2 regions of the Dactylosporangium sp. NPDC049140 genome follow, and region 1 is predicted to be linked to the other one. Evidence: riboswitches for the same ligand, from Rfam matches in the RefSeq annotation. Region 1 holds a riboswitch; the other holds the start of a gene.

Evidence for each region. Region 1 has a riboswitch for S-adenosylmethionine ahead of AB0B76_RS36075 (GNAT family N-acetyltransferase). Riboswitches for the same ligand answer to the same signal wherever they lie in the genome.
Region 2: another riboswitch for S-adenosylmethionine. It lies ahead of thrC (threonine synthase); the one in region 1 lies ahead of AB0B76_RS36075 (GNAT family N-acetyltransferase).

The regions. Positions count from the first base shown of each region.
Region 1 is NZ_JBEZDS010000029.1:81,637-92,142, reverse strand. It holds gene AB0B76_RS36095 (hypothetical protein) at 1-1,463, shown strand, start outside; gene AB0B76_RS36090 (vWA domain-containing protein) at 1,453-2,208, shown strand; gene AB0B76_RS36085 (protein phosphatase 2C domain-containing protein) at 2,225-3,811, shown strand; gene AB0B76_RS36080 (serine/threonine-protein kinase) at 3,837-5,114, shown strand; SAM riboswitch class IV at 5,191-5,306, shown strand; gene AB0B76_RS36075 (GNAT family N-acetyltransferase) at 5,327-5,992, shown strand; gene AB0B76_RS36070 (Rrf2 family transcriptional regulator) at 5,976-6,371, opposite strand; gene AB0B76_RS36065 (sulfate ABC transporter ATP-binding protein) at 6,386-7,339, opposite strand; gene AB0B76_RS36060 (sulfate ABC transporter permease subunit) at 7,339-8,127, opposite strand; gene cysT (sulfate ABC transporter permease subunit CysT) at 8,120-8,980, opposite strand; gene AB0B76_RS36050 (sulfate ABC transporter substrate-binding protein) at 8,980-10,026, opposite strand; gene AB0B76_RS36045 (Na+/H+ antiporter) at 10,126-10,506, opposite strand, start outside.
Region 2 is NZ_JBEZDS010000001.1:15,214-25,719, forward strand. It holds gene AB0B76_RS00075 (cupin domain-containing protein) at 1-68, opposite strand, end outside; gene AB0B76_RS00080 (nucleotide disphospho-sugar-binding domain-containing protein) at 395-1,543, shown strand; gene AB0B76_RS00085 (AfsR/SARP family transcriptional regulator) at 1,746-2,561, shown strand; gene AB0B76_RS00090 (cold-shock protein) at 2,715-2,921, opposite strand; gene paaN (phenylacetic acid degradation protein PaaN) at 3,200-4,873, opposite strand; gene AB0B76_RS00100 (GNAT family N-acetyltransferase) at 4,950-5,960, opposite strand; gene thrC (threonine synthase) at 6,267-7,535, opposite strand; SAM riboswitch class I at 7,549-7,688, opposite strand; gene AB0B76_RS00110 (glucosyl-3-phosphoglycerate synthase) at 7,785-8,708, shown strand; gene AB0B76_RS00115 (hypothetical protein) at 8,690-9,172, opposite strand; gene AB0B76_RS00120 (ABC transporter permease subunit) at 9,216-10,082, opposite strand; gene AB0B76_RS00125 (alpha/beta fold hydrolase) at 10,079-10,506, opposite strand, start outside.

The DNA of each region.
Region 1 (10,506 bases):
CGAGCCGCTTTCCGCTCCTGCGGGGCAAGGACAACATCGCGTTCCACAACTCGGCCCAGGCGCTGAAACAGTTCCTCGCGGGCCGGACGGACGGCCCCGGAACCTATGAGGTCGCGGACTTCTTCGATGCGGAAGATTCCCCGCCCGATCTCGTCGTGCGTATCCACGAGCGCTTGAGGTCCGCCGAAGACGCGACCGACCTCATCATCTACTACGTCGGCCACGGCGCGTTCCTGAGCAGCCGCGAGTACTTCTTCGCGCTGCGCAGCACCCGCACCCAGTTCGAGGACGTCACCGGACTGCGGGCGAGCTCGCTGGCCGGTGTCGTGCGCAAGACGTTCCGCGGTTCGGCCGTCTTCGTGATGCTGGACTGCTGCTTCGCCGGTGAGGCGGTACGCGAGTTCCAGTCGGCGGACGGCCTTACGCCGCTCGTGAGCCGGGCCTTCAATCACCGTGACACGGCCCTGCTGGTGGCGGCGTCGAAGGACGATGCCGCCAAGGCTCCGGTCGGGCAGCCGTTCACCATGTTCTGCGAAGGGCTCATGTCCGTGCTGCTCGACGGCATCGACGGCGCCGACCGGTATCTGTCTCTCGAGGAGGTCGGGGAGCGGCTCAGCGAGGTGTTGCAGGACCGATATCCGAGCGACGACGTGGTGCTGCCCGAGGTGCACTCGCCTCGGCAGCGCGGCATGAACGTCGCGAAGATCCCGCTGTTCCCGAACGCCGCATTCCAGCGCCCCAGCTCGGCCGTGCCGGCTCAGCGTCAGCCGGATCCGGTGGGTCCAGCGCCCGCACCGATGGCGGCCGCACCGGCGGAGGCTCCTGTGGCCGCGGCCGCATCGGCCGCGGCCGCATCGGCCGCAGCCGCGCGGGCGACGCCGCCGGCCGTTGTGCCCGCTCCGATCGTGCCCGCTCCGGCTCCGGCGGCGCACGCTCCCGTCGAGTCCGCTCCCGTCGCGCCTGTGTCCGTCGCGCCTGTGCCGGTCGTGCCGGTGCCGGTTGCGCCTGAGCCGGTTGCGCCTGAGCCGGTTGCGCCGCCGCCGACGACGGTTCCGGCGGTCACGCCCGTGAGCGTGGAGCCTCCAGCCCCGAGCCGGCAAGCGGCTCCGGTCGCACCGAGCTCGCTGAGCGCTGCCGTTCGCCGCGCGCTGACCAAGGCTCCGGGCGACGCGGCGGTAGCGACGATCGTCCGCCTGATCGAGGATGCCGAGCGCCTGCACTGGGTGCACAGCGGACGGCTGCAGCGGCCGTCGGACTGGCAGGACCGGATCGACGTCTGGCGCCGCGAGGTCGCGGCGACCCGGCGAGAGCCGATCGTCCTCATCCAGATCGGGCCGGTGAGCGAGACCGAGCTGGTCGCCGCGGTATCGGAGCTTTCCGGCCGGCTACGCGCCCGCACCGGCGCCGAGATCCCCTTCGACAACAACGATCCGTGGCGGGAGGAGCCGGAAGGTGCGCTATGAGCGAGTCGCGACACGGCAGACGCCCGCGCTGATCATCTACCTGCTCGACATGAGCGCGTCGATGAACGAACCGATCGGTGACGGCCGAGGCCGCCGGATCGACCTGGTCAACGTCACCTTGATCAAGGTCATCCGGGAAATGGCTCGCCGCGCCATCAAGGGTTCGACACCGGCGGCGCGGTACCGGGTAGCCGCCTTCGCCTACAACGACACCGTCCGCGACGTGTACGGCGGCATCCGCCCGATCACCGACCTGGTCCAGCTCGGTGTCCCGGCGATGACCCCGTCCGGGCCGACCGAGACGGCGGCCGCGTTCCTTCAGGCGGAGCAGCTGCTCATCAGGGAGCGGGGGAATCTGCGCGACTGCCCGGCGCCCCTGATCTGCCACCTGACCGACGGCTCGTACACCGGTGACTCACCGGTCCCGGTCGTCCAGCGGATCCAGCAGATGACCTTTCCGGACGGCCCGGTCCTGGTCGAGAACATCTTCTTCAACGACTCGGCTCTGCGGGTCAAGGTCGATGACCCCTTCCGGTGGCGCGGGGTCGCGACCCCCGACGACGTCCGAGGCAGCGTGGCCGGGCTGCTGTTCGACCTGTCGTCCGTGATTCCCGACTCCTACCTGAAGCTCTTCGTCGATCGTGGCTATTCGATCCGCCCAGGCTCCAGAATGATGTTTTCGGGGGAGACACCCGAGATGCTCGAGGCGGCGTTCACCATGTCGGGCATGACGCCGATCGCCTAGGGACAGGGACCAAGCCATGGGAAACGAACCGGAAGCCCGGTCCGGCGCGTCGGGTTCGCCCTCGGCGAGGTCGGGGGATCTGGGCGAGGCCGGGGCGGAGGAGGTGCGCCGGCTCAGAGTCGATGCGCGGCAGCGGCATCCCGTCGCGCGGTGGCAGGCCGGCCCGGCCACCGTCCGATGCCTGCTGGACCGGTCGCTGGACAGCGCGGGCCGCGACGAGCCATCCCAGGACTATCTCGCGATGGCGTACAGCAGCCACCGGTTGTGCTTCGCCGTGACCGACGGCGTCAGCTCGTCGTTCCTCGGCGAACTGGCCGCCCGGACGCTCGCCGAGGGCCTCACCGGCTGGCTGTGCGATCATCCGCCGGTCCGGTCCGAGGAACGGTTCGCCGCGGACGTGCAGGCCTGCCTCGAGCGGCTCGCGACGGAGTCGGCCGAATCCATTGCCCGGCATCCCATCCCGCTGAGTGCGTCCGGCTTCGTCCGGGAACTGCTGGAGCAGCGGCGGGAGTACGGCAGCGAGGCGATGGTTGCCTGCGGCCTCATCGACTTCGACGGCGAGGCCCCGGCCGTGGCGCTGGCCTGGCTCGGCGACGTCCGCCTCGTGGTCATCGGCACCGACGGCACCCGGCACGAACGGTCCGGCCGGACGGCCGATCGGTGGTCGACCCGGCTCGGTCCGCGCGGCACTGTCGCCACCTGGTACAGCCCACTCGAGGGCGTCGCCCGGGTCGTTGCCAGCTCCGACGGCGTCGTCGCCCGCGACCTGGAGGCCGTGCTCGTCCTCGGCGACGCCCGGCTCGACGACATGCTCGCCGTATCGGCCCTGCGCCCCGAGGGCGACGACATGTCGTTCGTCGACATCGAGATCGCGGCCGGGGCGATGCCGCCGCTGTCGGCCGTGGGCCCGGTCCCGGCGCCACCCGAGCACACGGACGACCGGCCGGGACAGCAGGAACCCGGACCGCAGACGGCCGTTGCCCCGGAATCCGGTGGACGGCAACCCGGAGATCCGCGGTCCCGGCCTGTCGACGGCCCGCTGCGGCCGCCGTCGGAGATCCCCCCGCCGCACGTGTCGTGGACAAGCCTGACCCGCGGGGCCTACCGCCTGACCTGGGACCGTGTGCCGGACGCGGACGCCTACACGGTGGAGTTGTCGCCCACCCGGTCATTCGAGATTCCGGTCGCGTACCAGTTGCACACCACCACGTTCCGGCCACCGCCGTTCGATGGCCCGGTCTGGGTGCGGGTGCGTTCGCACGCCGCGGAGGGCGCCGGGCCGTGGACGCCGCCGATCGAGCTGTCCCCGACGGCGGCGCACCGGACCGCGCCGGAGCCCGGCCCCTATCCGTCGCGTCCCGAGCGGGCCGGCCCGGACCTGCGGGTGCAGCAGCGGGGCACGCACGTCCAGTTCCTGTGGCAGGCGCCGGGGCCGTGCACGCTGCGTCTCGTTTCGCGGAACCTGAGGAGGGACGTACGGGTGGACGGCGGCCGATTCGAGACCGTCCTGCCGCATGGGCAGTTCTTCGCCCGGATCGGGTTCCGCACCGCCGACGGTGCCGTCCGGTGGGGCGGCGTCATCGACTTCGTGGTTCCGGCGTGAGGACCCCGGCAGGAGGGAGAGGCGTGTGACCTCGTATCGGCCGTTCGTGGGCGACGACTGGGTCGGCCGGGACATCACGATCGACGCGGTGCGCTACACCTTCGCGGCCGAGACCTCGTTCGTGGCCAGCGACATGATGGCGTACCAGCGCGAAGGCAAGAAGGCCAAGGTCTACAAGCTCACGGCGGTCGACGGCACGGCCTCGGCGCTCAAGGTCTTCCACCGGCAGTACTCCGTCGTCGACCACGTCGCCTCGGCCCTCCAGCTGCGCAACTTCGTCCATCTGCCGGGCATGCGGGTCTGCGACCGCCACGTGATCAGTGACCGGGAGGCGGCGGCGATCGGCGAACCCGCGCTCAGCTGGTCGGTCCTGATGCCGTGGATCGACGGGCAGCCCTGGGCGGACTACATCGAGCATGAGGTCCTGTCGCGGGCGACCTCGATTGCGCTGGCCCAGGAGACGTCGCGGCTGCTGGCCGGTCTGGAGTCGAAGCGACTGGCGCATACCGACATCTCGAGCACCAACATCATGTTCAGGCCGACCGCGGGCGGGTTCGACATCCAGCTCATCGACGTCGAGGACATGTACAACGAGCTGCTCAAGCGGCCGGAGTACCCGACCGACGGGTCGCCCGGCTACGCGCACCCCGCGAACCGCAACAAGGGTTGCTGGAACGCCGCCGGCGACCGCTTCGCCGGCGCGATGCTGCTGGCCGAGCTGCTGACACTGCATGACTCGAAGATCCGTTCCGTCGTCAGCGACGCCAGCCTGTTCTCGAACCAGGAGCTCTGCGGCGACAACGCCAAGAGTCGCATCGTGTACCAGGCGCTGCGGACCCACTCGGAGCGCATCGCCCGGCTTTTCGACCGGGCGTGGCGCTCGCAGGGGCTTACGGACTGTCCGCTCCTGTCCGAGTGGGCGACGGCCCTGGACGCCATCGGGCCGGTCGAGACGCCGTCAGCGCCGGTGCCGTCGGAGCCGCCGCGAGTTGTTCCGCCGCCCCGAGTCGTTGCGCCGGCACCGCCCGCCCCGCCGCGGCGAGTCGTTCCGCCGCCACAAGTCGTCGCGCCGGCGCCCGCCGTCGCGCCGACGCCCGCCGTCACGCCGCAGGTGCCGCGCGTGGCCCCGCCGGTCGTGGCCGCCCCTCCGGATCGGGTCGCTCCGCCGCCGACGCCGAGGGCCGACGTGCCGCTGAAGTTCGACCTGCCGCTCGCCGGTCAGCCCGTGGCCGAGGTCCCCCACTACGACGACATCATCCTGGTGCCGATCACCGACCTCATCGACGGTGACGACGCCCCGTAGGCCGTCGCCAGCGCCGGGGCGGGTTCGGAGCGGCACGCTGTGCGGTCAAAGGCACAGGTGATAGGTTCCTGGCGACGGTCATGAGTGTCAGCGTTCAGCCCCGGCTTGCTGGCCGGCAACCCTCCGTTCGCGGGCGGGGTGCCCCGGGTGAGGACCGGGCTCGGCGCATCCCGTGCCGGGCAAGCCGCGACGGTCCGAGGGGTGTCCGACCGATGATTCCTGTCCAGTTCCGGTCCGCCGACGTGCGCGATGCCGGCCGCGTCGCCGAGCTGCACGCCGACAGCTGGCGCCGGCACTACCGCGGCGCCTACTCCGACGCGTTCCTCGACGGTGACGTGGTCGCCGACCGGCGGACCGTGTGGTCGGCGAGGCTCGCCGCGCCCGCCGGGACCGCGACGGTGCTCGCCGAGCGCGACGGGCGGCTCGTCGGCTTCGTGCACGTTGTGCTCGGCGACCATCCGCGGTGGGGCAGCCTCGTGGACAACCTGCACGTCGCGCACGACGCCCGCCGCGGCGGGATCGGCTCGCAGCTGCTGGCCCGCGGCGCCCGGGCGGTCAAGAGCGGCGGCGTGTACCTGTGGGTGCTGCGGCAGAACACCGCGGCCCGGGCGTTCTACTCCGCGTGCGGGGCGCGCTGCGTCGAGGAGGCGCCGGTGTCCGCGCCCGGCGGCGACCCGGCCCGGCTCAACGGCAACCCGGTGAAGCTGCGCCTGGCCTGGCCCGACGCGTCGGCGCTGCTGGACCCGGTCACCGGGCCCGGTCGCCGCCGGATCGTCGAGCGGACGCCCGATGAGCCAGTGGTGCCCGAACGGGCCGGCGACCCGGAACCGGGCCGGCGTCAGCGTGGCCATGCCCCGGAAGCTACGCCGACGTGTTGATGAGGTCGGCCAGGGTGACCGCGTCGAGGTAGTCCAGCCGCACGCGGTTCGCGCGGTCCCACAGGTGGTGCAGGCGCTCGATCGCGCGGTCCGGCGGCAGGTCGTGGCCCGCCGGGGGGTCCTGGCCCGGGCCGTCCAGCCGGCGGACGATCTCGCCCAGGGTCAGGGTCGCGGCCGGGTGCGCCAGCGCGTAGCCGCCGCCCGTGCCGCGCTGGACCTGCACCAGGTCCGCGCGGCGCAGGTCGGCCAGCAGGTCGTAGAGGTAGCCGGGCGGGATGTCCTGGGCGTCGGCGACGTCCTGGGCCTTCACCGTCTGCGGGGCGGCGCCGGCCAGGGCGACCAGGGCCCGGATCGAGTACTCGATGCGTTTGGGCAGCATGCGAACGGACGACGTCACACGGCGGCCAAGGTCCGGGCCTCGGCGGATGGGCTGAAGTACACGGTGTCGCCGGGCTTGACGTCGATCGCCTTCGCCCCGGCGCGGGTCAGCTGGGCCCACACGTCGCGGTCGCCGGCCCGGGCCTCGATGCGGACCTCGAAGCCGAGCGAGACCACGCGGGTGACGGTGGCCGCGGTACCGCCGGGTTCGCGGGACAGCGCCACGTCGTGCGGGCGGACCAGCTTGCCGTCGAGGTGCGTGACGGGGCCGAGGAAGCTCATCACGAACGGGTTGGCCGGGTTCTCGTAGATCTCGCCCGGGGTGCCGACCTGCTGCACGACGCCGTCGGCGAGGACGACGATCGAGTCGGACACGTCCATCGCCTCCTCCTGGTCGTGGGTGACGAAGACGGTGGTGACGTGGACCTCGTCGTGCAGGCGGCGCAGCCACGTGCGCAGCTCCTTGCGGACCTGGGCGTCGAGGGCGCCGAACGGCTCGTCGAGCAGCAGCACCTCCGGCTCGGGCGCGAGGGCGCGGGCGAGGGCCATGCGCTGGCGCTGGCCGCCGGAGAGCTGGGCCGGGTAGCGGTCGGCGAACTGGTCGAGGTGGACGAGCTCTAGCAGCTCCATGACGCGCTTGCGGATGTCGGCCTTCGGGCGGCGGCGGACCTCGAGGCCAAAGGCGACGTTGCGGTACACCGTCATGTGCTTGAACGCGGCATAGTGCTGGAACACGAAGCCGACGTTGCGCCGCTGCGGGGTCAGGCCGGTCGCGTCGACCTCGTTGATGAGCACCGAGCCCGTGTCGGGGCGCTCCAGGCCGGCGATGACGCGCAGCAGGGTCGACTTGCCGCCGCCGCTCGGGCCGAGCAGCGCGGTCAGGGAGCCGGAGGCGATGTCGACGGAGATGTCGCGCAGGACCGGGGTCTTGCCGAACGACTTGTTCACGTCGCGGACTTCGATGGCCATCAGGCGTTCTCTTTCGGCCGCAGGAGCTTGGTGATGAGCAGGATCGCGATGGCGATGATGGCCAGGGCGGTCGCGGTGGTGAACGCCGCGGTCTGGTCGTAGTTCTGGTACCGCTCCTCGACGAACAGCGTCGCGGTCTGCGTCTGCCCGACGAGCCGGCCGGAGACGACGGCGACCGCGCCGTACTCGCCCAGGGCCCGGGCCAGGCAGAGCACGATGCCGTAGCCGAGCGCGCCGCGGATGCCCGGCACCGTGATGCGCAGGAACGTCTGCCAGCGCGACGCGCCGAGGGTGTGCGCCGCCTGCTCCTGCTCGTCGCCCATCTCCTCCAGCACGGGCACGATCGCGCGCACGACGAGGGGCAGGGAGACGAAGACGGTCGCGAGGACCATGCCGGGCAGCGAGAAGATGATCTGCAGGCCGTTGCGCTCCAGCCAGCCGCCGGCCGGGGCGAACTTGCCGTACACCAGGATCAGCGCGAGGCCGACGACCACGGGCGAGACGGCCAGGGGCAGGTCGATGAGCGCGCTCAGCAGCCGCTTGCCGGGGAACCGGTGCCGCACGAGCAGCAGCGCGGCGACGATGCCGAACAGCGTGTTGGCCAGCACGGACCAGATCGCCACCGACAGCGTGACGGCGAAGGCGTGGGTCGCGTTCTCCGACGTCAGCGTGTCGATTACGGGCCGCAGGCCGTGCTCGAAGGTGCGCCAGATGACCAGCCCGACCGGCAGCACCAGCAGGAAGAGCAGGTACACCAGGGCGAGGATGCGCAACGGGTACTTAGCCACGGCGGGCACTCCAGCGCTGGAAGAGGTCGAGGCCGATCAGCACCACGAACGCGACCACGAGCAGCACGGTCGAGATCGCGGCCGCGGAGGTGGTGTCGTCGCTCTCGATGCGGCCGAAGATGTTCACCGCCGACACCTGGGTCTCGAACGGGATGCTGCCGGTGAGCAGGTTCGTCGAGCCGTACTCGGCGATGGCCCGGGTGAAGGCCAGGCCCGCGCCCGAGATCATGGCGGGGGCGAGGTTGGGCAGGATGATCCGGCGGAACGTGGTGGCGGGGGAGGCCCCCAGCGAGTACGCCGCCTGTTCCATGTCCCGGTCGAGCTCGCGCAGCACGGGCTGCACGGTGCGCACCACGAACGGCAGCGTCACGAACAGCAGGGCCACCCCGACGCTGAGCCTGGTGTAGGCGAGGTTGATGTGCAGCGGGCTGTTGGTGCCGTACAGCGCCAGCAGGACCAGGCCCGCGACGATGGTCGGCAGCGCGAAGGGCAGGTCGATGAGTGTGTCGACGACGCTCTTGCCCGGGAACTTGTCGCGCTCGAGCACCCAGGCGATGACGGTGCCCATGACGACGTTGATCAGCGCGACGACGAGCGAGGCGCCGACGGTGAGCTCGAGGGCGGCCCACGCGTCCGGGGTGCGCACGGCCCGCCAGAACGTGTCCCAGCCGCCGTCCGTCGAGCGCCACACGACGGCGGCGAGCGGGATGAGCACGATGAGGCTGAGGTACAGCACCGCCGTGCCGAGGCTGAGGGCGGTGCCGACCGGCGGCCGGCGCCGGTGCACACGCGGCCCGGCCGGGCCCGGCGCGGAGCCGGACCCGGTGGGCTTCTGAACGGCCGTGGCGGTCATTACTTGGACGCCGCCGGGCTCGGGGCGGCCGAGGTGGAGATGCCCAGCTTCTGCTCGATGGAGGCCATGACGCTCGTGCCCGGGTCGAACAGCTCCTTGTTCACCTTCGACCAGCCGCCGAGGTCGCCGATGGTGAACAGGCCGGACGGGGTCGGGAACGACGGGCCGCCGGCGTCCTTGACGACCGGGCGGTAGCCGTTCTCGGCGTAGATCTTCTGCGCGGCCGGCGTGTGCAGCCACTCGACGAACGCCTTGGCCTCGGCCGGGTGGGCGCTGTTGGTGGTCGCCGCGATCGGGTTCTCGATCAGGATCGTGTCGTCGGGCACGGTGTAGTCGACGGCCTGGCCGTTCTTCTGGGCGAAGAGGGCCTCGTTCTCGTAGGAGATGAACGCGTCACCCTTGCCGCTGGTGAACGTCTGCAGCGAGGCGCGGCCGCTGTTGTCCTGCACCGGGACGTTCTTGAACAGCGCGTCGAGGTAGGTCGCCCCGGCCGCCGCGTCCTTGCCCTTGCTCGACTTGGCGCCGTAGCCGGCCAGGATGTTCCACTTCGCGCCGCCGGAGGTGAACGGGTTCGGCGTGAGCACCTGCACGCCCGGCTTGGCGATGTCGTCCCACGTCTTGAGGTTCTTCGGGTTGCCCTTGCGGGTGCCGATGACCGCGACCGAGTCGGTGATCATGCCCTTGTACTGGTCGCTGTTCCAGCTCGCGTCGACGAGCTTGGCGGTGACCAGGCGGGTGATGTCCGGCTCCAGCGAGAAGGCGACGATGTCCGCCTTCAGGCCGCTGGCCACCGCCCGGCTCTGGTCGCCGGAGGCGCCGTAGGACTGGGTGAACTTGATGTTCTTCCCCGCGTCGGTCTTCTGGTACGCGGCGATGAGCTGCTCGTACGCGGCCTGCGGGGTGGAGTACGCGACGAGCGCGAGCGTCACGGCGCCCCCGCTGTCGGCGGACGTGGAGTTGTCGGCGGTGCCGGCGCAGGCGCTCAGCGCGGTCCCGGAGAGGAAGAACGCTGTACCGACAGCGAGCACGCGGGTACGCAGCTTCACGGAGCCATCCTCGAAGTCTAAAGTCTAGGTTGCCTACTTAGTGAGTAGGTAATGTAGTAAAGACGGGCGTGGTTCGTCAATCCCAGTCATCAGATGGGATTAGTTCGGACGGTCGGGGAGGACCCGTTCCTCCAGGTCGAGCTCGCGCTCGAGCCGGCGCAGCGCCTCGTCGGAGAGGCCGCCCGCATCCCGGCGGCGCAGGATCTCCTCCCGCTGCGCCTCGATCGCCAGCCGCCGGATGCGCAGGGCGGCCTCGTAGCGCTCGGAGACCGGCAGCTCGTCGGAGTCGGCCTTCTGCAGCACGTCCAGGCGGTGCTCGTACCGCTGCAGCTGCTCCTTGAACTTGCGCCGCAGCGCCTCGATCTCGCGCTGCTCGGCCGGCTCGTCCTCGTCGAGGTCGTCGAGGCGGTCCAGCGCGGCGTGCGCTGCCGCCGCCCGGGCCTCGTTGCGCTCCCGGGCCTCGTCGACCTCGTTCGGCCG
Region 2 (10,506 bases), on a different contig from region 1:
AGGTCGCCGCCGCGGCGGCGGTTCGGGGTCGCGTCGGACAGGCGGACGGCCGGTGATGTGTTGTTCACGATCGATCTCCCCTTGCCGGGTCTCAGCTCGCGGGTGGCCGGTGCCATGCCTGCACCGGCGCCCGGCCTCGAACACGAGCGATCGTTCCAGCGGCCTCTGGACCAGCCCTCGCGGCGAACTTGAACGCGGGCCGCGCGGCCCCGGCCGGCCGCGCCGGGCGAGGGGCGGCGGCGCTGCTGGACCGGCCTGTTCCGAGGCAGTCCCCAGCCTGGACGTGGCGTTCGTCACGCGTCCGTCATAAGTCCGGGAGGGCGTCGCGCCGCTCCAGTTCGGCTCCAGTGCGGTTCTGCATATTCACAGGGACGAACGTATCGGGGAGGTATCAGTGCGAGTCCTTTTCACATTGGCGGCCGCGGAGGCCCATCTGTATCCGCTCGTGCCGCTGGGCTGGGCCCTGCGGGCCGCCGGGCACTCGGTGCTCATGGCGACGAGCGCGGACTTCGTGCCGGCCGTGACCGCGACCGGGCTGCCGGTCGCGGCGGTGGCGGAGGAGGTCGACCTCGTCGGCTGGCTCCGTCCGCCGGGGCCGCCCGCGGGCGCCGCCCCGGCCGGGCCGCCCTCACCGCCCTCGCCGGGTGAGATGGCCGCGCGCACCGGGCGGCGCTTCGGCGAGCTGGCGGTGCGGGCGCTGCCGGGCACGCGGGAGCTGGTCGGGCGGTGGCGGCCGGACCTGGTCGTCGCCGAGCCGGCCGAGTTCGCCGGCCCGGCGGCCGCGACCGAGGCCGGGCTCCCCTGGGTCCGGCACCAGTGGGGGCTGCCGCTGCGCCCGGAGCTGGCCGCGAACGGGGCCGAGGCGGTGGTCGCCGGGGGCGGCGCGTGGGCCGGGCCCGCGCGGACGCTTGACGTGTGCCCGGACAGCGTGCAGTACCCGGGCGTGGACGGCGGCCTGCGGATGCGCTACGTGCCGTTCAACGGCACCGCGGTCCTGGAGCCGTGGCTGCTGGAGGCCCCGACCCGCCCCCGCGTGCTGCTCACCCTGGGTACGATCCTGCCGCGCGACGAGCGCGCGGAGCCGCTGTGGCGCCGGCTGCTCGACCGGCTGACCGGGCTCGGGGCCGAGGTGCTCATCGCGGTGCCTGACCGGCACCGCGAGTCGCTCGGCCCGCTGCCGGACGGGGTGCGGGCGGGGCGGGTGCCGCTGTTCCAGGCCCTCGCCGGGTGCTCGATGATCGTGCACCACGGCGGCTCGGGCACGGCGATGACGGCGATGGCGGCCGGGGTGCCGCAGGTCATCCTGCCCCACTTCGCCGACCAGTTCGGCAACGCCGAGCGCTTCGCGGCCGTGGGCGCGGCCCGGGCGCTGGCGCCGCACGAGGCCACCGACGCCGAGCTGCGGGAGGCGTGCGAGGCGGTGCTGACCGACCCGCGCCACCGGCAGGCGGCCCGGGCCGTGGCGGACGAGAACGCGGCCGCGCCCGACCCGCACGAAATTGCCGGGCGACTGCCGGCGGAGTTTGTGGCGGTACCGAACTGAGGTTTCGAAGAATATACGCACGGCAGTGTCTTGCAATGCAAATTCATAGTACGCAACTTTGGCGGAAGTCCCCTGACCTGGCAATACATCACCAGGGCCGCCGAACCCACATAAAGACCCGCGGAGGTGTAATCTCGGTCTACGATAGAGAGATGTCAATCTTGTGACATTGTTGAACGCGCACTAACTGCGGGGAGTTTTCGTGCATTTTCGCGTCCTGGGCCCTCTGGAGGTCGAGCACAACGGGAAAGACCTGACACCGCGGGCGGCGAAACAACGCAAGGTCCTGGCGGCACTGTTGCTGCAGGGCAACCGCCCGGTCAAGATCTCCGAGCTCATCCGAGAGCTCTGGGACGACGATCCGCCGGCGAGCGCGGTGAACACGCTGCAGACCTACGTCCTGCGCATCCGGCGCATGCTCGACGCCGCGGCGGCCGACGGCACCCGCCCTTCGGGCAAGAACGTCCTGCTCACCGCGCCGGTCGGATATCAGTTCCGGCTCGGGCACGGACAGCTGGACCTGCACGACTTCGAGCGGCTCTCGGAGGCCGGCATCGAGGCCATGCAGCACGACCAGTTCCACATCGCGGCCATGCAGTTCCGGGCCGCGCTCGAGCGCTCGCGCGGGCCGGCGCTCGCCGACGTGCAGACCGGACCGCTGCTCGGCGTCCACGTGGCCCGCCTGGCCGAGCAGGTGCTGCGGGTGCGCGAGCTGCGGATCGAGGCCAACCTGCGCCTCGGGCGGCACGCCATGCTGATCAGCGAGCTGACCGGCCTGGTGGCGGAGCACCCGACCCACGAACGGTTCCACGGCCAGCTCATGGTCGCCCTCTACACGGCGGGCCGGCGCGCTGAGGCGCTGGACCTCTTCCGCCGGCTGCGCGCCTCGATGGTGCGCGAGCTCGGCCTCGAACCGGCCGACTGGCTCACTCGGCTGCAGCACGCGATCCTCACCGGGGATTCGGGCCCCCTGAACCCGGTGGCGACGCCTGCCTATCAGGCCGCCTCGTCCTGGTGACCGCGGATCATCGCAGATCCGTCGTAGTCCGCAATTCCCGCCCGGGGTCGTGAAGCGCGCGATTACCAATAAATCGGGCACCGGAGAAAGGACTCAGGGCACCGTTCCTCATCAATGAGGACGGTGCCCCGGCGGGTTTACGGGAGTAGCGGGTCAGGCCATCAGCAACTTGACCTGCTCGGCCTGCGGACCCTTCTGACCCTGCGCGATCTCGAACTCGACCCGCTGTCCGTCCTCCAGCGACTTGTAGCCGTCCATCTGAATCGCGGAGAAGTGGACGAACACGTCCTGCCCCCCGTCGACCGCGATGAACCCGTAGCCCTTCTCGCTGTTGAACCACTTGACGGTGCCCTGTGCCACGGTGCACTTCCTCTACTTCGGTCCTACTGCCTTCCGGCTGGCTGTGGGGACCAGCCCGGGCCTGCCGACCCACAGCCGCCGGGTCCGGGGGTGGAACCGACGAAGGAACGACGACCGAACCGCACGGTACAGGAGTGACCCGACCGCCGACAGGCCCAAATCGGACAGCAAGGTCACGAATCAAACAGTACGAAAAGGTCGCCGAGCATGCCTTCTCGGCGACCTTTCCTTGCCGGGTCAAGCATCGCCCGGCGACTACGTGTTAGTAACTTTCGGCGCTACACGTGACGGCGTGACTGAACCACGCGGAAGCGGCTCGCGACGTAGGCCGCGTCGGTCAGCGCGGCATTGGCCGCCGGATTGGCACCGCTGGCGTGGAAGTCGGAAAACGCCGCCGACTGGTTCACGAAGACGCCGCCCGTAAGGTTGACTGACAGATGCACACCAGCAAGTAGAGCGGCATCTTCCATGGCGTCGAGGACCTCCGGCGATGTCGAATACACCGAAGCGGTCAATGCGCCCTTCTTGCCGACGGTGTCGGCAAAGATCCGCAGACTGCCCGCCGTGGAATCGGTGGCGACAACGAAGGAAATGGGCCCGAACCACTCCGATCCATAGGTTTGCTCATCGCCCGCGCCGAGTTTCCGGATGAGCGGAGTGCGGACCGTCGCCGACGCATATGCGGGGTGTGAAACGTCTGAGGATTCGAGCACTCCGTCGCCGATCGCCGCGGCTTTCTGGAGCCTTTCCAGAACGCCCTCGTTCACGATTGCGCCGGTGAGTTCCACGCCCTTGGCGGGGTCGGCGGTGAGCGCCGAGACGGCCCCGGCAATGCCCTGGGCGACGTCGTCGAGGCTCTTGTGCCCCTCGTTCGTGGCGATGCCCCCGGCGGGCACGAGAATGTTCTGCGGAGTGGTGCACATCTGCCCGGAGTACAACACCAACGAGAACCCGATGTTGCGGCACATTCCGGCGAAGTCGTCGGTCGAGTCGACCACCACGGTGTTGACGCCGGCCTTCTCGGTGTAGACCACGGCCTGGCGGGCGTTGTCCTCCAGCCAGTCGCCGAACTCGGTCGAGCCGGTGAAGTCGATGATGCGCACCTCGGGGCGCAGGGCCAGCGTCTTGGCCAGCCCCTCGCCGGGCGCCTCGGCGGCCAGCAGCACGAGGTTGGGGTCGAAGCCGGCGTCGGCGAGCGTCTCGCGGACGATCTTCACGGTGATGGCCAGGGGCAGGACGGCCCGGGGGTGCGGCTTGACGATCACGGGGTTGCCCGTGACCAGCGACGCGAAGAAGCCCGGGTACGAGTTCCAGGTCGGGAACGTGTTGCAGCCGACGACCAGGGCGGTCCCGCGCGGTACGACATGGAAGGTCTTGGCCATGTGCAGCGTCTGACCCTTGCCGGCGGGCTTCTGCCAGTCGGCGGTGGCCGGGGTGCGCGTCATCTCGCGGTAGGCGTAGGCGACCGCCTCGAGCGCCCGGTCGAACGCGTGCGGCGCGCCGGCCTGGAACGCCATGACGAAGGCCTGGCCGGTGGTGGCGTGCACGGCGTTGGCGAGCTCGAACGCGGCCTTGTGCAGCCGCGCCAGGATCTCCAGGGCGACGCCGGCACGGGCCCGGGGGCCGGCCGCGCGCCACGCGGGCATGCCCTCGGCGAGCGCGGCGAACGCGGTGTCGAGGTCGAGGTGGGGGTAGCGCACGTCGAGCGCGATGCCGAAGGGCGAAGTCTCGGTCGCGACCCAGTCGGTGATGCCGGGCTGGTCCTTGAGCGGGAAGTCGGTGCCGAGGTAGGCCCGGAACGCGGCCTCGCCGTCGGCGGCCGCGTGCTCGCCGTAGATGCGGGGGCTGGGCGACTCGGGATAGTTGGACCAGTACGCACGCTCGGCGATCGCGGTCAGCGCCCGCTCCAGCGTGTCGGCGTGGCTGGCGAACATGGGGTGTGAGTTCTCCATGGCGCCATCCTGCCACCGCGGAGCGGGCCCGCCGACCATCTGACGAGTTCCCGCGGCCGGGCAACCCCGGGTGATCTCAGGGTGCGATCGCACCCTGCCAGTTCGCCCAGTGATCGGCGAAGCGGAAGCCCATCGCCTCGTTGATGGCGATCATGTATGAGTTGTCGGCCGCGTTGAAGGTGTCGATCGTGGTCACCGCCGGCTCGGCCGCGCGCATCGCCCGCAGGTTGGCGACCTTGGCCACGAGCCCGAGGCGGTGGCCGCGGTGCGCCGGGTGCACGAGGGTGATCAGCTGCCAGGCGTGCCAGCCGACGGTGCGGGTGACCCGGATCGCCGTCCACGCCACCAGCCGGCCGGTCGCCTCGTGCACCAGGCCGGCCTCGTAGCGCCGCGCCCCCCACGCGACGTACGCCGCCTGCTGGGTGCGGAGCCGCTCCGCGTCGACCCGCTCCGGCTGGTAGTCCAGCTCGCCCATCGGGGTCTCCTCCAGGAAGGAGCTGTCCAGCGCGGCGAGGTCCTCCACGTACTCCTCCGGCAGGGTGGCGCCCCAGTGCACGAGGGCGTACCCGGCGGACTTGGCGACGCCCTCGGCGTACAGCCGGTCGAGCGTTCCCTCGTCGACGTCGGCGAGCAGCAGCCGGCGCCGCGCGTCGAGCAGGCGATTGGTCACCCCGGCGGCCTCGGCGAACCCGCTGGAGCCGGCCGCGACCGGGCTGAAGCCGAGCACGCCGGTGCGGCCGTCGGCGCGGGCGGCGGCGGTCGCGTGGGCGAAGAGGGCCCGGCCGATGCCCTGGCGGCGGTGGGCCGGGTGCACCTGGACGTCGACGTGGGCCTTGTCGAGGTTGTCGTGGCGGGGCAGGTCGAGCTCGGCGACGCCGACCGGCTCGTCGCCGTGCCGGGCGAGGAAGCGGCGGCGGACCGCGCGCGGCGGCGGTATCAGCCACTGCATGTCGTACTGGTAGCGGCAGTTCGGCGGCAGGTCCGGCAGGTCAGCCCGGACGGACTCGTTGACGATCTCGAACACCGCGTCGACGGCCGCCGGGTCGTCGGCGCGCACTTCGTCGATCTCGAGTGTTGATTGGGCCATGCCCGCCAGGGTGGCTCCGGGCGAGCGGCCACGGCAAACCATTTATGCCCGGAAATTGGTCGAGAGGACGCTCGCCAACACCTCCGGTGTTGTGGTCGCGGACCCAGGGGTCCGAGGCGACGCGTCCTCCCGCACCGAGCATCCTGAACCCCGGGCCCTGGGGCGTCAAGTCACCCATCCGACGATCCGCGCACCGCCGGTCACGCTCGGTGTCGACCGCCTCCCCAACTCGGACGAGGTGGTCCTCGTCCGAGCGTGGAAGCGCTCTCCGCAGTTCAACGCTCGGTGATCGCCGCAGTTAAAAAATCATCCGAGGAGGCCGGCCTCGCGGGCCGCCTTCAGCGACGGCTTGACCCGGTGCGTGGGGCCGACCAGGCCGGCGACCGCGTCGAGGGTCTTGAGGCCGTCGCCGGTGTTGAAGATGACCGTCTCGGCGTTCGGGTCGAGCCGGCCCGACTCGACGAGCTTCTTGAGCACCGCGGCGGTGACCCCGCCGGCCGTCTCGGCGAAGACGCCGGCGGTGCGGGCCAGCAGCTGGATGCCGGCGCGGATCTCGTCGTCGCCGACGTACTCCATCCAGCCGCCGGTGCGCCGCACGGACTCCAGCGCATAGACCCCGGCCGCCGGGTCGCCGATGTTGAGCGACTTGGCGATGCCGGTCGGCTTGACCGGGATGATTTCGTCGGTACCGTCGTGCAGCGCCTTGGCGATCGGGTTGCACCCGGCCGACTGGGCGCCGAACACCTTCCACTCGGTCGCCGGGACGAGCCCGATCTCGACCAGCTCGGTGAACGCCTTGTCAATCTTGGTGAGCAGCTCGCCGCTGGCCATCGGGATGACCACCTGGGCCGGGATGCGCCAGCCGAGCTGCTCGGCCACCTCGTACCCGAGGGTCTTGGAGCCCTCGGCGTAGAACGGCCGCACGTTCACATTGACGAACGCGGTGTCCTCGAACTCGTCGGTCTCGGTGAGCTCCGAGCACAGGCGGTTGACCTCGTCGTAGGAGCCCTCGATGGCGACCAGCTCGCCGCCGTACACGGCGGTCATGACGACCTTGCCGGGCTCCAGGTCGGCCGGGATGAACACGGTCGAGGGCACGCCGGCCCGCGCGGCGTGCGCGGCGACGCTGTTGGCGAGGTTGCCGGTGGAGGCGCAGGAGTACCGCGTGAAGCCCAGCGCCTTGGCCGCGGTCAGCGCCACGGAGACGACGCGGTCCTTGAACGAGTGGGTCGGGTTGGCCGAGTCGTCCTTGACGTACAGCGGCGCGGTGAACCCGAGCTCCTTGCCCAGCCCGTCGGCGCGCACCAGCGGGGTGAGGCCCGGGTCGAGGGTCACCCGGCTCTCCGGGTCGATCCCGACGGGCAGCAGCGGCGCGTAACGCCAGATGTTCTGGGGGCCCGCCTCGATCTGCTCCCGGGTCACCTTGGCCAGCGCCTCGGCGTCGTAGCCGACCTCCAGCGGGCCGAAACACTCGTAACACGCGTGCTGCGCGGCGAGCGGGAAGGTGGCTCCACATCCGCGGCAGACGAGGTTGCGGGCGGGTGAGCCGGTGAAGACGCTGAGCGTCGAGGTCATGGCGGAGGCCTTCCTCTCATCTTTCCCAGGCCGCACGGGCGTGCGCCGGGACGGATTTGGCACCTACCGCGACGAGCCTCGTCTTCGAGCAGCGCGTCGCAGGGGTTGCCGGGGCTTCATCGGGCCGTATCCCTCTGCCCCTCTGGATGAGGTATTGAGTTGTGATGTGGTGCTCAGACGAGTGTAAGGGGCACCACCGCCCGCCGGGTATGAGTCATCTCACGAGGTGGGCGCGGCTAGCGTTCACTCATGCACCCGATCGCGGCGGACTGGTTCGCGCGGCGCACCTCCCGCTGGTCCGACTGGCCGGCCGACGAGGTGCTCGCGGCGAAGGGCGACACCCGGGTCAGCGTGGTGCTGCCCGCCCTCGACGAGGAGCCGACGGTCGGGGAGATCGTCACCGGAGTGCGCTCCCTGGGCCCCATCGTCGACGAGCTGATCGTGGTCGACTCCGGCTCGGTGGACCGCACCGCCGAGGTCGCCGCGGCCGCGGGCGCCACCGTGCACCACCGCGACGACATCCTCCCGGCGACCGGCTCCCGGCCGGGCAAGGGCGAGGTGCTGTGGAAGGCTCTCGCGGTCACCAAGGGCGACATCCTGGTGTACGTCGACGCCGACCTCACCGACTTCCGCCCCCACTTCGTGACGGGCCTGCTGGGCCCACTGCTGGCCGACCCGGCCACGCTGATGGTGAAGGCGTTCTACGACCGGCCCCTGCTCGACGTCTCCGCGGCCGGCGGCGGCCGGGTGACCGAGCTGGCCGCCCGCCCGCTGCTCAACGCGCACTTCCCGGAGCTCGCGGGCGTGGTCCAGCCGCTGGCCGGCGAGTACGCGGCCCGGCGGACGCTGCTCGAGTCGCTGCCGTTCGCGGCCGGCTACGGCGTGGAGACGGGCCTGCTCGTCGACGCCTGGCGCGCGCACGGCCTCGACGCGGTCGCCCAGGTCGACCTGGGCCAGCGCACCCACGGCCACCAGGACACGGCCGCCCTGGGCCGCATGGCCGCCACGATCCTGCAGACGATCAACGCCCGCATCTCCCCGAGCCACGCCCTCTGGCCGACGCTGACGCAGTTCGAGCGCCGGAACTCCGCGGTGGTACCCCACGAGACGCCGGTCGCCCATCCGGACCGCCCCCCGATGCGGACCGTCCCGGGCTACGCCGCGTCGGCCTGATCCGCGGGGACGAAGCGCCACAGCTGGGCCGTCGCGGTACCGGCGCCCAGAATCGCCATGATCAGCGCGCCCCACTCGGCGCTCAGCAGCCACCACGGCGTGTCGATTATCGCGACCGGGGCCTCGCCGGTCAGAGAGCCCACCACGAGGACCACGGTGACGAGCAGCATGAGGACCAGCAGCAGGACCGACGTCAGCCGCAGGACCCAGGCACCCGTGCGGCCGCCGAGCCGGGCCAGGGCCGCGCTGCCCGCCGCCACTGTCGCGCCGAACGCGCTCGCGATCGCGCCGATCAGGGTGAAGATCTTCGCGGTCTGCGCTTCCACCGGGCCCTCGGTGAGGTTCGAGCTCTCGGCGAAGTGCGTCCACTGGAAGATGTGGTCCTGGTCGTAGTACAGCCCGGCCGCGAGGGCGGCGAGCCCGGCGGCGAGGACGCACGCGCCGGCTAAGGCGGAGATCCGCATGGACGGGCACCCTACCCGCCGGTAGGGGCCCGTCCAACGCGGGTCAGCTGACGACGTCCTTGCGCAGGAAACGCCACCAGGCCAGGGAGAAGAAGACGGTGGCGTAGACCAGGGACGCGATCGCGCCCTTGACCAGGTCGTCGGTCTGCATCGGGCTGGACAGCAGGCCCAGCCAGGCGTCGGCGTAGTGCGTCGGCAGGACCGTGCGCAAGTTTCCGAGCGCGGTGATCTGGTCGAGGATGTTCGACAGGATCTGCAGGAGCACGGCGCCGCCGACCGCGCCGAGCGGGGCGTCGGTCGACACCGACAGCAGGAACGCCAGCGAGGCCACGACCAGCAGCGTGATGCAGAGGTACGCCACGATCTCCAGCAGCCGCACCACGCTCGTCCCGGCCGCGATCTCCCCGCCGACCGGCGCGCTCAGCGGCGCCCAGCCGTAGCGCAGGGTCCCCGCGGCCAGCGCCGTCGCGACCAGGATCAGGATCGCGGCCAGGCTGTAGAGCAGCGACACGGCGAGCTTGATGCCCAGCAGGCGGGAGCGCGGGACCGGCATCGCCAGCAGGTACCGCAGGCTCCCCCAGCTCGCCTCCGACGCCACGGTGTCGCCGTGGAAGAGCGCGACCACGACGACGAGCAGGAAGCCGGCCGAGACCAGCAGGGTGAACAGCGTGAAGTTCGGGCCGCCGCTCGTGGCCAGGTCGGAGAGGCGGGAGAACTCGCCGTTGCCGCCGCCGTTGTCATCGCCGCCGCCGCTGTCGAGCTGGAACGCGGTCAGGATGATCAGCGGCAGCAGGACCATGAAGCCCAGCGCGAACTGGTTGCGCCGCCGGGCGCCCTGCCGCTTGATCTCCGTCCACAGCGAGAGGGTCGCGCCCGGCCGGTAGCCGACCGCACCGCCGATGACACTCATTCCCGCTCTCCGCTCGCCTTGGTGTCCCCGCCCACCAGGGACAGGAACGCATCCTCCAGCCGCCGCCGCGGCGTGACCCGGTCGATGCCGACCCCGGCGCGCACCAGCGCCGCGACCACCTCGGCCCGGGGTGTGCCGTCGATGTCGACGACCAGGCCCTGCCCGCCGGACCAGGCCACCGAGCGCACCCCGGCCAGCTCCTCGAGGACCTTCTCGGCCGCGTCCACGTCGGACACGTCCAGCTGCACCGTCGGCGAGTCGCCCACGATGTCGTCGACCGGCCCGGCCGCGACCACCTCGCCGCGGTGCATGACCACCACGTCGGTGCAGGTCTGCTCCACCTCGGCGAGCAGGTGGCTGGAGACGAGCACGGCCCGGCCGCCGGTGGCGTAGCGGCGCAGCACCTTGCGCATCTCGGCGATCT